Regions from separate parts of the Kitasatospora sp. NPDC098663 genome, predicted to be linked through region 3. Evidence: riboswitches for the same ligand, from Rfam matches in the RefSeq annotation. Region 3 holds a riboswitch; each other region holds the start of a gene.
What was found. A riboswitch is a leader RNA that binds a small molecule or an ion and turns the genes downstream of it on or off. The one in region 3 is predicted to bind cobalamin.
Positions count from the first base shown of each region.

Region 1: another riboswitch for cobalamin. It lies ahead of ACIQVZ_RS17105 (FecCD family ABC transporter permease); the one in region 3 lies ahead of ACIQVZ_RS07450 (HoxN/HupN/NixA family nickel/cobalt transporter).
Region 2: another riboswitch for cobalamin. It lies ahead of ACIQVZ_RS20175 (ABC transporter substrate-binding protein); the one in region 3 lies ahead of ACIQVZ_RS07450 (HoxN/HupN/NixA family nickel/cobalt transporter).

Region 1 is NZ_JBIWAP010000013.1:194,418-199,139, forward strand. Features, by position in the region: gene ACIQVZ_RS17085 (amino acid ABC transporter ATP-binding protein) at 17-769, shown strand; gene ACIQVZ_RS17090 (CGNR zinc finger domain-containing protein) at 883-1,473, shown strand; gene sodX (nickel-type superoxide dismutase maturation protease) at 1,522-1,884, opposite strand; gene sodN (superoxide dismutase, Ni) at 2,186-2,581, shown strand; cobalamin riboswitch at 2,670-2,809, shown strand; gene ACIQVZ_RS17105 (FecCD family ABC transporter permease) at 2,899-3,981, shown strand; gene ACIQVZ_RS17110 (ABC transporter ATP-binding protein) at 3,981-4,722, shown strand, end outside.
Region 2 is NZ_JBIWAP010000017.1:89,258-93,979, reverse strand. Features, by position in the region: gene tkt (transketolase) at 1-1,205, opposite strand, end outside; cobalamin riboswitch at 1,643-1,848, shown strand; gene ACIQVZ_RS20175 (ABC transporter substrate-binding protein) at 1,970-2,914, shown strand; gene ACIQVZ_RS20170 (iron chelate uptake ABC transporter family permease subunit) at 2,911-3,990, shown strand; gene ACIQVZ_RS20165 (ABC transporter ATP-binding protein) at 3,987-4,722, shown strand, end outside.
Region 3 is NZ_JBIWAP010000005.1:157,197-161,918, reverse strand. Features, by position in the region: gene ACIQVZ_RS07455 (short-chain fatty acyl-CoA regulator family protein) at 1-1,071, shown strand, start outside; gene ACIQVZ_RS07450 (HoxN/HupN/NixA family nickel/cobalt transporter) at 1,176-2,285, opposite strand; cobalamin riboswitch at 2,336-2,578, opposite strand; gene ACIQVZ_RS07445 (ArsR/SmtB family transcription factor) at 2,676-3,008, shown strand; gene ACIQVZ_RS07440 (nitrilase-related carbon-nitrogen hydrolase) at 3,121-4,062, opposite strand; gene ACIQVZ_RS07435 (LacI family DNA-binding transcriptional regulator) at 4,241-4,722, shown strand, end outside.

The DNA of each region.
Region 1 (4,722 bases), on a different contig from region 3:
CGCCACCGGACAGCCGATGGTGCGCGCCGAGGGCGTCCACAAGTCCTACGGCTCCGTGCACGTGCTCAAGGGCATCGACCTGGAGGTCAAGCAGGGCGAGGTGTTCTGCCTGATCGGCCCCTCCGGCTCCGGCAAGTCGACCTTCCTGCGGTGCATCAACCACCTGGAGAAGATCAACGGCGGACGCCTCTGGGTGGACGGCGAACTGGTCGGCTACCAGCAGAAGGGCGACAAGCTCTACGAGCTCAAGGACTGCGAGGTCGCCGTCAAGCGGCGCGACATCGGCATGGTCTTCCAGCGCTTCAACCTGTTCCCGCACATGACGGCCGTCGAGAACGTCATGGAGGCCCCGGTCCAGGTCAAGGGCGAGAGCAAGGCCGCCGCCCGGGAGCGGGCGATGGTCCTGCTGGAGCGGGTCGGCCTCGCCGACAAGGCGAAGAACTACCCCTCCCAGCTCTCCGGCGGCCAGCAGCAGCGCGTCGCGATCGCCCGGGCGCTGGCCATGAAGCCCAAGCTGATGCTGTTCGACGAGCCCACCTCGGCGCTCGACCCCGAACTGGTCGGCGACGTCCTCGACGTCATGCGAGGCCTCGCCGAGGAGGGCATGACCATGGTGGTCGTCACCCACGAGATGGGCTTCGCCCGCGAGGTCGGCGACGCGCTGGTGTTCATGGACGGCGGCGTGGTGGTCGAGTCCGGCAACCCGCGCGAGGTGCTCACCGACCCCCGGCACGAGCGCACCCGCGCCTTCCTCTCCAAGGTGCTGTAGAACCGTACCGACCGGCGCCCGGCAGGATGCTCCTGTCGGGCGCCGACGCTTTCCCCACCCAGGTAATAGGCTGGACGCAATCAGCCCGTTACCGACCTTCTGGAAGGACCTCCGTGGAGCTCGCCTCGTACGCCGATCTCGCCGTTCGGCTGGTGAACACCGAGGAGCCCGAGCGCGGCACCGACACGCTGACGTCCGTGGACGCGGTGCGCGGCCTGTTCTCCGACTCCTCACGGGCCGCCACCCAGGCCGACGAGTCCGACCTGCCCCGGCTGCGGGCGGTCCGGACCAGGCTGCGCGGGGTCTTCGAGGCCGCCGCCGAGGGCGACGAGATCCGGGGCGTCGACCTGCTGAACAGCCTGCTGATGGAGTACCCGGTCAGCCCGCTGGTCTCCGGGCACGACTACCTCGACGACGCCGGCCGGCCGCGCTGGCACCTGCACCTGGCCGACAACTCGCCGACCGCCACCGCGCACTTCAGCGCGGTCGCCTGCATGGGCCTGGCCGTCCACCTGACCGAGCTGGGCGCCGACCGGCTCGGCATCTGCCAGGCCGCACCCTGCCGCAACGCCTACCTGGACACCTCGACCAACCGCTCCCGCCGCTACTGCTCGGACCGCTGCGCGACCCGCGCCAACGTCGCCGCGTACCGGGCCCGCAAGCGCCAGGAGGCCGAGGCCGCGGCACTCGGCGCCGCCGGCTAGGCCCAATGCCAGTGACTTTGGGCCTAGGTCCGGGCCGGGCTCAGGGGATCAGAGCTGCTCCGCCCAGACGCCCAGGCGGCGGGCCAGGCCCGGCACCCGGGCCAGCCGGGTGCTCAGCAGCAGCCGCTCCAGCCGCCGCCCCGGCGCCAGCCAGGCCGGGCGCGGGCGCAGCCGCAGCAGCACCCGGCCGAGCACCAGCTCGTCCGGGACCGGGCCGTAGCTGCGGCTGTCGCTGTCCACCGGGCGGTTGTCGGACAGCAGCCACCAGCCCCTCGGACGCCGCTCGGCGGCCCGCTTCACCACCAGCAGGTCCTGCTGGAAGGGGTGCCGGAAGAGCACCACCGCGCCGGGCCGGATCGGCGCGCCGTAGCGCACCAGCAGTTGGTCGCCCTCGCGCAGGGTCGGGACCATCGACGGGCCCGCCACGTCGACCAGCCCGAACGGCACCGCGCCGCCGCCCCGGCCCCGCCCCCGGGGTTCCGTGCCCGCCGGTTCCGTGCCCGCCGGTTCCGTGCTCCGCGCCACGACTCCTCCTCCCGGACCGCCCGGTCCCAGTCTGCCGTACGGACCGTCACCCCGTTCGATCCGTTCGGTGTCCGGATTACCCCGGTTCCGGGTCCGCCTTTTGCCCTAGGCCCACCGCCCGATCGCGAAACCCCGGGTGCGGAAGGGTAATCTCGGGCGCGGGAAGACGATCTAAGGAAGGACTCCCATGTTCTCTCGTCTGTTTGCACCGCGCGCCACCGCCCACGCCCACTGTGACCTGCCCTGCGGCGTGTACGACCCGGCGCAGGCCCGGATCGAGGCCGAGTCGGTCAAGGGCACCCAGGAGAAGTACCAGGCCAACGAGGACCCGGCTTTCCGCACCCGCGCCCTGATCATCAAGGAGCAGCGTGCCGAGGCCGTCAAGCACCACATCTCGGTGCTGTGGAGCGACTACTTCAAGGCCCCGCACTTCGAGAAGTACCCGCAGCTGCACCAGCTGATCAACGACACCCTGAAGGCCGCCTCGGCCGCCAAGGCGTCCACCGACCCCGCCACCGGCCAGGCCCTGCTGGACCTGATCGCCGAGGTCGACAAGATCTTCTGGGAGACCAAGCAGGCCTGAGCCTGACGCGTCGCCACCCGACCGCCCCCGTCCGCAAGCCCGGACGGGGGCGGTCGTGCGTCCACGCCCCACCCGGGCCCGGTAAGGGTTGCCTAGCCTGAGTGGCTGTTATGCTGCCAGGGCGTCCGAGGGGGAAGTCCGGTGTGAATCCGGCGCTGACCCGCAACGGTGAGCACGGCCCCTGGGGCCGTGCCAGCCCGATCGCCCCCGGCCGCTGAACTCCCGACAACTCGCCGTGGACTGCGAGGGGATGGCGCCCGGGCCCGCACCCGACCGGTGCCGCCCCCGCGCACCCGCGGCCCGAGGCAAGGCGCACCGTGAGCAGCACCGCAGCCGCGGGCAGTGGCGCAACGAGCCCGCCCGCCCGCCGAATACCCGCCCTCCCGCTCGCCGTCGGCCTGGCCGCCGCCCTGCTGCTCTCGCTGCTCTGCGGCGTGGCGCTGGGCGCCTCCGGGATCGGCCTGCCCCGCGCCCTGCGGCTGCTGGCCGCCGGGCTGACGGGCGGACGGCTGGAGGCGGACGAGGCCGCCGCCTACGCGATCGTCTGGGAGATCCGGCTGCCGCGCACCGTACTGGCCGCCGTGGTCGGCGCCGGGCTGGCCGCCACCGGCGTCGCCGTCCAGGCCCTGGTGCGCAACGCGCTGGCCGACCCGTTCGTGCTCGGCATCTCCTCCGGCGCGGCCGTCGGCGCCAACGCCGTGCTGCTGCTCGGCGCCTTCGCCTCGCTCGGGGTGTGGGCGATCTCGGCCTCCGCGTTCGGCTCGGCGCTGGTCGCCATGGTGCTGGTCTACCTCGCGGCGCGGACGGCCTACGGGCTCACCCCGCTGCGGCTGGTGCTCACCGGCACCGCGCTCTCCTACGGCTTCTCCGCCGTCACCGCGCTGATGGTCTTCGCGGCCGCCCGCGGCGAGGCCGCCCGGGACGCCATGATGTGGCTGCTCGGCAGCCTCGGCGGCGCCACCTGGGGCTCGGTGCCGATCGCCGCCGCCACCGTGCTGGCCGGCGTGGCGTATCTGGCCTGCTCCGCCGGCCGGCTGGACGCGCTCGCCATGGGCGACGAGACGGCCGCCTCGCTGGGCGTGGACCCGGACCGGCTGCGCCGCGAGCTGTTCGTGGTGACCGCCGCCGTCACCGGCACGGTGGTGGCCGTCAGCGGGGCGATCGGCTTCGTCGGGCTGATGGTGCCGCACCTGGCCCGGATGCTGGTCGGCGCCGGGCACCGCCGGGTGCTGCTGGTCGCGCCGCTCGCCGGGGCGCTGCTGCTGGTCTGGGTGGACATCGTCTCGCGCACCCTGCTGGCGCCCGCCGAACTGCCGGTCGGGGTGGTCACCGCAGTGCTCGGGGTGCCCTGTTTCCTGCTGCTGATGCGCCGTCGCGGCTATTCCTTCGGAGGCCGCTGATGGATCTCGCCCTGGACTCCGTCTCGGTCGAGCTGGCCGGCGCCCGGCTGGTCCACGACGTCGCCCTGGACGCCGCCGCCGGGCAGGTGGTCGGGCTGGTCGGGCCCAACGGCAGCGGCAAGTCGACGCTGCTGCGCTGCGTCTACCGGGCGCTGCGGCCGGCCGCCGGGGCCGTCCGGCTGGACGGCGCGGACCTGCACGCGCTGACCGCGCGCGAGGCCGCCAGGCGGGTGGCCGCACTCCCCCAGGAGCACTCCGCCGAGTTCGACTTCACGGTGGCCGAGGTGGTCGCCATGGGCCGGCTGCCGCACCGGCGCGGCCTGGGCGGCCCGGGCGCGGACGACCACGCGCGCTGCACCGAGGCGCTGCGCAAGGTCGGCGCCGAGCAGTTGGCCGGGCGGGGCTTCCTGAGCCTGTCCGGCGGCGAGAAGCAGCGGGTGCTGATCGCCCGCGCGCTGGTCCAGGAGCCCCGGCTGCTGGTGCTGGACGAGCCCACCAACCACCTGGACATCGGCCACCAGCTGGACGTGCTGGCGCTGGTCCGGGAGGCCGGCCCGACGGTGCTCACCGCGCTGCACGACCTCAACCTGGCGGCCGGCCACTGCGACCTGCTGTACGTGCTGCGGGCCGGCCGGATCGTCGCCTCGGGGCCGCCCGCCGAGGTGCTCCGACCCGCCCTGCTGGCCGAGGTGTTCGGCGTCCGGGCCACCCCCGTCCGGCACCCGGCGACCGGCGCCGTCC
Region 2 (4,722 bases), on a different contig from region 3:
GCCAGCGCGGTGAGGACCTCGCCCGAGGCGGCGCGGGTGGCCATGCCCTTGGCGTCGGGGGGAAAGGTCGGCAGGACGTCCGCCCAGCCGTCGGGCAGCCGCTGCTCCCGCAGTCGGTCCAGCAGGACGGCGCGCTCGGGGTTCGCCGTGCGCCAGGCCGCGAACCTCTCGTCCCACTCGGCGTGCACCTGCCGGCCGCGGTCGGCGGCCTCGCGTGTGCGGCCCAGGACGTCCTCCTCGACGATGAAGTGCTCTTCGGGGTCGAAGCCCAGCAGCCGCTTGGTGGCGGCGACCTCGTCCTCGCCCAGCGCGGATCCGTGGGCCTTGCCGCTGTCCTGCTTGGTCGGGGCGGGCCAGCCGATCACGGTGCGCAGCATGATCAGCGAAGGGCGGCCGGTCTCCTGCCGGGCGGCGCGGGTGGCCGCCAGGAGCGCGTCGACGTCCTCGACGTAGCGGCCGGTGCGCGTCCAGTCCACGGTCTGCACGTGCCAGCCGTAAGCGGCGTAGCGGGCCGGGACATCCTCGCTGAAGGAGATGTCGGTGTCGTCCTCGATGGAGATGTGGTTGGAGTCGTAGAAGACGATGAGGTCGCCGAGTTCCTGGTGCCCTGCCAGGGAGGCGGCCTCGCCGGTGACGCCCTCCATCAGGTCTCCGTCGGAGGCGATCACGTAGACGTGATGGTCGAAGGGGCTGGTGCCCGCTTCGGCGTCCGGGTCGAGGAGACCGCGTTCGCGGCGGGCGGCCATCGCCATGCCCACCGCGCTGGCCAGGCCCTGGCCCAGCGGGCCGGTGGTCATCTCCACGCCGGGGGTGTGCCGGTGTTCGGGGTGCCCGGGGGTGGCGGAGTCCCAGGTCCGGTAGGCCTGCAGGTCCGAGAGTTCCAGGCCGTAGCCGGCCAGGTAGAGCTGGATGTAGAGGGTCAGGCTGGAGTGGCCGCAGGAGAGCACGAAGCGGTCCCGTCCCAGCCACCGGTCGTCGCCGGGGTCGTGGCGCATGACGTTCTGGAACAGCAGGTACGCCAGTGGGGCCAGGCTCATCGCGGTGCCCGGATGGCCGTTGCCGACCTTCTGCACCGCGTCGGCGGCCAGCAGCCGCACGGTGTCCACCGCCCGCGCGTCGACCTCGTCCCACCCTGCCCGCCCTGCCACCGGATCCGCGAGGGATTCGTCGCGCCGCGCGGTAGCGTCGTTCTGGTCGTTCGCCATGCCGTTGCTCCTTCGTCTCGGCTTGTCGTCCATCGTTCCTGCGGCACTGGGCGGGCACGACCGCCGGGCCGTCGCCCGCGTGGTTGCTGGTGATGTACGAACTATGCCCAGGGGTGGCGCGCTGTCCGGCACGACACACCCTTTCGGTGAGCCGCTCCGCCTCGTCGCTTGCCCCCGAAGTGGGGGAACACACCCCTGACCACCCGTCGCAGGTCCGCGGGAGGGCGTGCGCGGGCCCCCCTTCGACGGCACGGTGCCTCCGCCGCCGAGCAGGGTCGGTGACGGCGTGCTCGATCCGCTCGACGCCGACGACCGGCCACGTCTCCGCCCGCACCTGAGACCCCTGGCCGGGCCCCGTGGCCGATCCCTCCCGCAACCCCGGGAACGGTCCAGACGATCATCCCTTGGGCTGGCCAGCACCGACCTGACCACGCCTGATACCTTTCCATCGCCGTGGTGTACGGGAAACCGGTCTGAGTCCGGTGCGGCCCTCGCCACTGTTGCCGCGGAGTTCCGCGGCCCTCGCTGACCGGCTTTTCCAGCGGTCAGGGCCACTGGGCGGGCTGGAAGAGCCGTCCGGGAAGGTCGGCCGCGGCGTGTCGATGCGGAAGCCAGGAGACCGGCCACGGCGCTACATGTTCCACGAGGGTTTTGGAGAACACGTGCCCAGCGGTCTGCCGCATCCGTTCCGTTCCATATGTTCCGTACGTCCCACAGGTCCGATACGTGTCGGCCGGACGGTCGCGGCCGTCCTGTTCGTCGGCATGCTCGGAGCCTGCACGGGCGCCCCCGCGCCCGCCACGTCCGGCGGGACGACCGGAACTGCCGCGCCGGTCAGCGTCGACAACTGCGGGACCACCGTCACGGTCGGCGCGCCGCCCGACCGGCTGGTGACGCTCAACCAGGGTGCCACCGAAGTGGCCCTGGCCCTCGGCCTGCAGTCCCGCATGGCCGGTACCGCCTACCTCGACGACTCCGTCCCGGAGAAGTGGAAGGCGGCCTACGACTCCGTCCCGGTGCTCTCCAAGGACTACCCGACGAAGGAGAAGCTCCTCGCGGCCCGTCCCGACTTCCTGTACGCCTCCTACTCCAGCGCGTTCACCGACAAGGTCGCGGGCACCCGGGAGGAACTGCGCGGCCAGGGCATCCCGTCGTACCTGTCCCCGTTCGGCTGCTCGGACAAGAGCCAGGTGGCGCCGACGACCTGGCAGGCGGTGTGGGGCGAACTGAACGACGTCGCCAAGGTCTTCGGTGTCACGGAGCGGGCCACCGCGATCCGGCAGCAGCAGGAGCAGCAGCTGGCCCAGTTGACGGCGACGGCCGCGGGCAAGGACCTGAAGGTCCTGTGGTTCGACTCGGACACCAAGGCGCCGTTCGTCGGCGCCGGCCACGGCGGACCTCAACTCGTGCTCGACGCCGTGGGCGCCCGCAACGTCTTCGCGGACCTGCCCGGTGGCTGGCAGAACGTGAGCTGGGAGAAGGTCGTCGCGGCGGACCCGGACGCCATCGTGCTCGCGGACGCCGGCTGGGACACGGCCCAGTCCAAGATCGACTACTTGGCGAACGACCCGGTGCTGAGCAAGCTCACCGCCGTGCAGCGCAAGGCCTTCGTGGTGGTGCCGTTCTCGGAGTCGACTCCCGGCGTGCTGCTCGCCGACGGCGCCGCCAAGGTGTCCGCGGGACTGGGCCAACTGCACCCGGGTTCATGACCACCGCGCCCCACCCCGTCGCGCGGCGCTCCGGTCAGGGCCGCGCGACGGCGGCCCTGGCCGTCGGTGCGGCCCTGCTCCTGGCCACCGTGCTCCTCGGCCTGGCCGTGGGCTCGCAACACGAACCGGTCCGGACGGTGATCGACGTCGTCCTGCGCCGTCTCGGGCTGGGCGACCCGAACGTCACGCTGCTGGACGACCAGATCGTCTGGCAGCTGCGGCTGCCCCGGGTCCTGGGAGCGGCCGCCACCGGCGCCGGCCTCGCGGTCTGCGGCGCGGTGCTGCAGACGCTGACCGGCAACGACCTGGCCGATCCCTTCCTGCTCGGGATCTCCGACGGAGCCGCCGCCGGCGCGGTCACCGTGATCGTCCTCGGCGTCGGCGTGTCCGGCGCCGTGGGCACCGGCGCGGTCGCGACGGCGGCCTTCGCCGGTGCCCTGCTCGCCGCCGTCGTCGTCCTGGCACTGGCCGGCGCCCGCACCCGATCGCTACCGACCACCCGGACCGTGCTCGCCGGCATCGCGGTGGGACAGATGTGCGGGGCCTACACCTCGTTCGTGGTGATGGTCCTCGGGGACCGCAACGCGGCGCGCGGTGTCATGGAGTGGACGCTGGGCTCGGTCGCCGGCGTGCGGTGGCCCACCGCCGTCTTCCTGACCGCGGTCGCGCTGGCCGGTGTCACGGTCCTGGCCTCCTCGGCCCGCGACCTGGACGCCTTCGCCTTCGGCGAGACCGCCGCCCGCTCCCTCGGCGTCCACGTCGAGCGCACCCGCTGGGTCCTCGTCGCCACCGCCGCCCTGGTGACCGCGTGCCTGGTCGCCCACACCGGCGTCATCGGGTTCCTCGGCCTGGTCGTACCGCATGTCGTCCGGCTCGTCTGCGGCCCGCGCCACGCCCTCCTGCTGCCCGTGTCGGCACTGGTGGGCGCGTCCCTCCTGGTGGGCAGCGACATCGTGGCGCGCTCGGTCCTCCCCGACCGGGAGATCCCCGTCGGCGTCATCACGGCCGGACTCGGAGCGCCCTTCTTCGCCTGGCTGCTGTGGCGCCAGGGGCGGGCCGACGGGAGGGGGCAGTGACGGTGACGCCCCCCGCCGAGCTGCGCGCGGAGGGACTTCGAGTGCGCATCGGCGGAGCCACCCTGCTGGACGCGGTCTCGCTCGCGTTCGCCCCCGGCCGGATCACCGGCCTGCTCGGGCCCAACGGCGCCGGGAAGACCACCTTGCTGCGCGCGGTCGCCGGACTGACCCGGCCGAGCGAGGGGCGCGTCCTCCTGGACGGAGAGGATCTCCACGCACTCACGGCCCGCCGACGAGCACGGCAGGTGGCCTTCATGGAGCAGCAGGCGGACACCCGGCTGTCGCTGCCGGTCCGTCAGGTCATCGAGCTCGGACGCACACCGCACCGCAGCCGCTGGCCCGTGCCGGCGAACTCCGCCACCGACGCCCACGAGCGGTCCGTGTTCGCCGATGCCGTTGCCGCGGCCGACGTCGGCCACCTGCTCGACCGGTCCTGGCCGACGCTGTCGGGTGGCGAGCGGCAGCGGGTCCAGCTCGCGCGGGCACTGGTGCAGGAGCCCGGCGTGCTCCTGCTCGACGAGCCCACCAACCACCTCGACCTGCGCCACCAACTCGGCTTCCTCGACACCGTACGCGGGCTGGGCGTCACCACGGTAGCCGCGCTGCACGACCTCGAACTCGCCGCCGCCTACTGCGACGAGGTCGCCGTCCTGCTCGACGGCCGGCTGGTCGCCCACGGGCCCAGCTCGGACGTGCTCACCTCGCCGACGATCGCGCACGTCTACGGCGTCG
Region 3 (4,722 bases):
GGCCGCGGCCGACGGGCGGTGTCCGAGCAGCTCGCCGTCCTCGCGGGGGACCGCGGCCCGGCGCCCGACACCCTCACCCCGCACGAACAGGTCCGCGAGTTCTTCTACCGCCGCCAGAACTACCTCCACGAACTCGACACCGCGGCCGAGGAGTTGGCCGCAACCATCGGCCTGCGGCGCGGCGAGGTCAGGGCGGTGCTGGCCGACCGGCTCGCCTCCGGCCACGGCGTACGGACCGCCGCCGGAGGCGAGCACCTGCACCGGTACGACCCGCGCAGCAGGATCCTGAGCCTGTCGGACCGGCTGCGCCCGGGCCAGCAGGCGTTCCGGATGGCCACCCAACTCGCCTACCTGGAACACGATCGGCTGCTGTCCGAACTCGCGGCCCAGGACAGCCCCGAAGGCTCCACCGCCTGGTCGCTCACCCGGATCGGCCTGGCCAACTACTTCGCCGCCGCCCTCGTGCTGCCGTACGCCGCCTTCCACGCCGAGGCCGAATCGGCGCGCTACGACATCGAGCACCTCGCCGACCACTTCGGCGTCGGCTACGAGACGGTCTGCCACCGGCTCAGCACCCTCCAGCGGCCCCGGCTGCGCGGCGTACCGTTCTCCTTCGTCCGGGTCGACCGGGCCGGCAACGTCTCCAAGCGCCAGTCCGCGACCGACTTCCACTTCTCCCGCACCGGCGGCACCTGCCCGCTGTGGAACGTCTACGAGTCCTTCGCCGCCCCCGGCCGGGTCCACGTCCAGGTCGCCGCCATGCCCGACGGCCGGCGCTACCTCTGGACCGCCCGCGCCGTCACCCGCTCACCCGGCGGCTGGGGCCGCCCCGGCAAGACCTTCGCCATCGGCCTCGGCTGCGAACTCCGCCACGCCGCACGGCTCGTGTACTCGGCGGGACTGGACCTCGGCGACGTGGCGGCCGCCACCCCGATCGGGCTCGGCTGCAAGGTGTGCGAACGCCCGGCGTGCCCCCAGCGCGCCGCGCCCGCCATCGGCCGGCCGCTGGCGCTCGACGAGCACACCAGCACCTTCGTCCCGTACCCGGCACTACCCGACCCCCGGCGCTGAAGGCCGGGGGCGCAACTCCACTGCCGCGACCGTCTGCGGGCAGACCGCCGGGGGTGTCGACGATCGTCGACACCCCCGGGAACCGCCGGAACCGGGCGGGCGGGTCAGCCGGTCTTCTCGACGCGGGTGGCCCAGCGCTGCTCGACGTTGCTGAAGCGCCAGTAGGCGAGTGCGCAGGCCCAGACGACGACGAACATGCCGACGAGGATGTAGCCGACGTTGTCGAGGCTGATGTCGGCGATCCAGCCGGTGACCGGGTCGGTGAGGTCGAGCTTCTCGTGCAGCACGCCGACCAGTTCGATGGTGCCGATGACGAAGGCGACGGCGATGGACAGGCCGGTGATGGTGAGGTTGTAGTAGACCTTGCGGACCGGGTTGGAGAACGCCCAGTGGTAGGCGAAGTTCATGAAGGTGCCGTCGAGGGTGTCGAACAGGCTCATGCCGCAGGCGAAGAGCAACGGCAGGCAGATGATGGCGTACCAGGGCAGGCCGGAGGCGGCGCCGGAGCCGGCCATCACCATCAGGGCGACCTCGGTGGCGGTGTCGAAGCCGAGGCCGAAGAGCACGCCGACCGGGTACATCTGGCCGGGGCGGCGGATGGACTTGGTGAGCTTGCCGAGGATGCGGTTCATGAAGCCGCGCTCGTCGAGGTGCTTCTCCAGCTGCTTCTCGTCGAACTGGCCGGCCCGCATGGCCTTGTAGACCTTGTAGATGCCGGCCAGGGCGATCAGGTTGAGCGCGGCGATGAGGTAGAGGAAGGTGCCGGAGACGCTGGTGCCGATGACGCCGAGCCACTGGTGGGCGGTGGACTTGTCATCGACCAGGGTGCCGGCGATCTGGGCGCCGCCGGCGACCAGGGCGGCCATCGCCATGACGATGCTGGAGTGGCCGAGGGCGAACCAGAAGCCGACCGAGACCGGGCGCTGGCCGTCGGCCATCAGCTTGCGGGTGGTGTTGTCGATGGCGGCGATGTGGTCGGCGTCGAAGGCGTGCCGCATGCCGAGGGTGTAGGCGGTGATGCCGAGGCCGACGCCGAAGGCCTGGTTGCCGATCGTGTAGTGGTTGGGCGCGACGAGCAGGAACAGCATGCCGAAGGCGACCACGTGCATGGCGAGGATGACGCCGAGCAGGCTGGCGGTGCGGACGGTGTCCTGGCGCCGCCAGCGCGGGGGCAGGGGCAGGGCGGATGACGGGGTGTCGTCGGTGAGGGTCATGACGGGCGGCCTCTCCAGCTCCTCGATGGGGGCACCCCCGGTGAGGTCGGGGGAGTCGTGCGCGCCGTGGCCGGTCTCCTGACTGGGGGATGGACAGTTCTGCCCGCGTCCGGGCAGGGCTGAGCGCACCCCGCGGCTCGTCTTCCCGTGCGCCGTACGGCACCGGTGACTGCCCGCAGTGGCTGCGGGCGCGCCGGGGGCACTTCCCGTTCACAGTGGCGAGGGCCGCGCCGGATTGGGCCCCTGAGGAGCTGTCACCGGACTTCCCGAACACCACGGCGGGGAACACCGTAGGGGCTCGGACAGCCAGTCGACAAGGCTGCGCAGTTGCGCATATGTTGCAATAACGCAAAGTGCTGACAAAGCCGTGACGAGGGGGAAGGGCAGCACATGCCCGAGGCAATCGATGCCCGAGCGGTCCAGGCGGCCGCCGCTGCGGTGGCCGACCGTGACCGGCTGCGTTCCGTGGCCGAGCGGTTCGCGCTGCTGGCCGAGCCCGGAAGACTGGCCCTGCTGGCGGCGATGCACGCTGCCGGACCGATCCCGGTCTCCGACCTCGCCGGCGCCTGCGGCATCAGCCCGACCGCCGTCTCCCAGACCCTCCGCATCCTGAGGGCCTCCGGCGTGGTCTCGGCCGAGCGGGACGGGCGGGTGGTCCGGTACCGGCTTCGTGACCCGGGCATCGCCCGGCTCCTCGACGAGACCCTGCCGAGGCGCGCCTGAGCGCGAGCGCCCGCTGAGCGTGCTGTCCCGGTGAGGTCCGGTCGCCTGGTCGGTGGTGCCGAAGGGCCTCCCCGTCTCCCGGCCGGAACCGGGCCGGGGAGGCCGGGGGGCGTCAGCGCTGGGCGGTCAGGGGCGCGTAGGCGTCGGGGCGGCGGGTGGTGTTGAAGGGGAAGAGCTCGAGCCAGTCGTGGCGCTGGTCGAGGTCGAGGTCGGCGACCAGGACGGCGGCCTCGTCGCGCGGTGCCCGGGCGAGCACGCGGCCGTACGGGTCGACGATGAACGAGCTGCCGTAGAAGGTGAGTTCGCCCTCGGTGCCGATGCGGTTGGGGACGACCATGAAGGTGGCGTTGGCGATGGCGTTGCCGGTGATGACCTGCTGCCACAGCGGCTGGGTGTCGAAGCCGGGGTGGCCCGGCTCGGAGCCGATGGCGGTCGGGTAGACGAGCACGTCGGCGCCGGCGAGGGAGTAGGCGCGGGCGAGCTCGGGGAACCACTGGTCCCAGCAGGTTGGCAGGCCGACGGCGGCGTCGCCCACCTCGGCGAGGGGGAAGGCGTCCTCGCCGGCCGGGCCCTGGCGGAACCAGGTGTCCTCGTAGTAGCCCTCGGTCACGGGGATGTGCAGCTTGCGGGTGCGCTGCACCAGGGTGCCGTCGGGGGCGACGAGGATCGCGGTGTTGTAGCCGAGGCCGTCGGGGCCGTCCGGCCCGTCGGCCTTCTCGAAGAGCGAGGCGTGCACGTGGATGCCGTGCTCGCGGGCGGCGGCCGCGGCGAACGCGAAGGTCGGGCCGGTGCGCAGGTCCTCGGGCTCGACGGCCTGCGGGTGGTCGGACTGGCGCAGCACGGCGAAGTACGGGGAGAGCGTGAGCTCCTGGAGCGCGACGAGGGCGGCGCCCTGCTCGGCGGCGAGGCGGATTCCCTCCAGCAGGCCGGCCCGGTGCTGCTCGGGGTCCGCGTGCCAGCGCTGCTGGACGAGGGCGACCCGCAGGGCGGCGCGCCGGGGCGCGCGGGTGCGGGCCGGGGACGCGGGCGGGTTCAGGGCTGTGATCAGGCGCATGGCGGGTCCTCGGGTCATCTCGGGTCATGGTGCCGGAGCAGCGGCCGAAGCCGTGCCGGAACGTTCCGGCACGGGTGACCCTAAGCTGTGCCGGAACGTTCCGGCAAGGGGGTGCGAGGAGCCTCGCAGGCGCCCGGACCACGGGTGGCCGCCGGTACTGCGTCTAGACTTCCGGGCTGTGACCAGCCGATCCGTGACCCTGTTCGACGTGGCCCGGGCGGCCGGGGTGTCCAAGAGCACCGCCTCCGACGCCCTCCTCGGATCCGGCCGGGTGGCCGAGGCGACGCGCGAACGCGTCCAGGCCGCGGCCCGAGAGCTCGGCTACCGGCCGAACTCGGCGGCGCGCAGCCTGCGCCGCTCCAGCACCGGGGCGGTGGGCCTGTACCTGCCGCGCACGGCGACCCGCCTCGACTACTACATGAAGCTGGCGTTCGGCGCCGTCGAGCGGGCCCGCGAGGACGGCCTCGACGTGGTGCTGCTCGCCCCGGGAAAGGCGGCGGAGGGCGGGCTGGCCGCCCGGGTCGACGGGCTGATGGTCATCGACCCGGAGGTCGACGACCCGGCCGTGCCCGGTCTGCTGGCCGCCGGCGTACCCGTGGTCACCGGGGAGCGCTACCTCGGCGGGGGGGCCGCGCCCAGCGGATCGGTGGTGTGCGACAA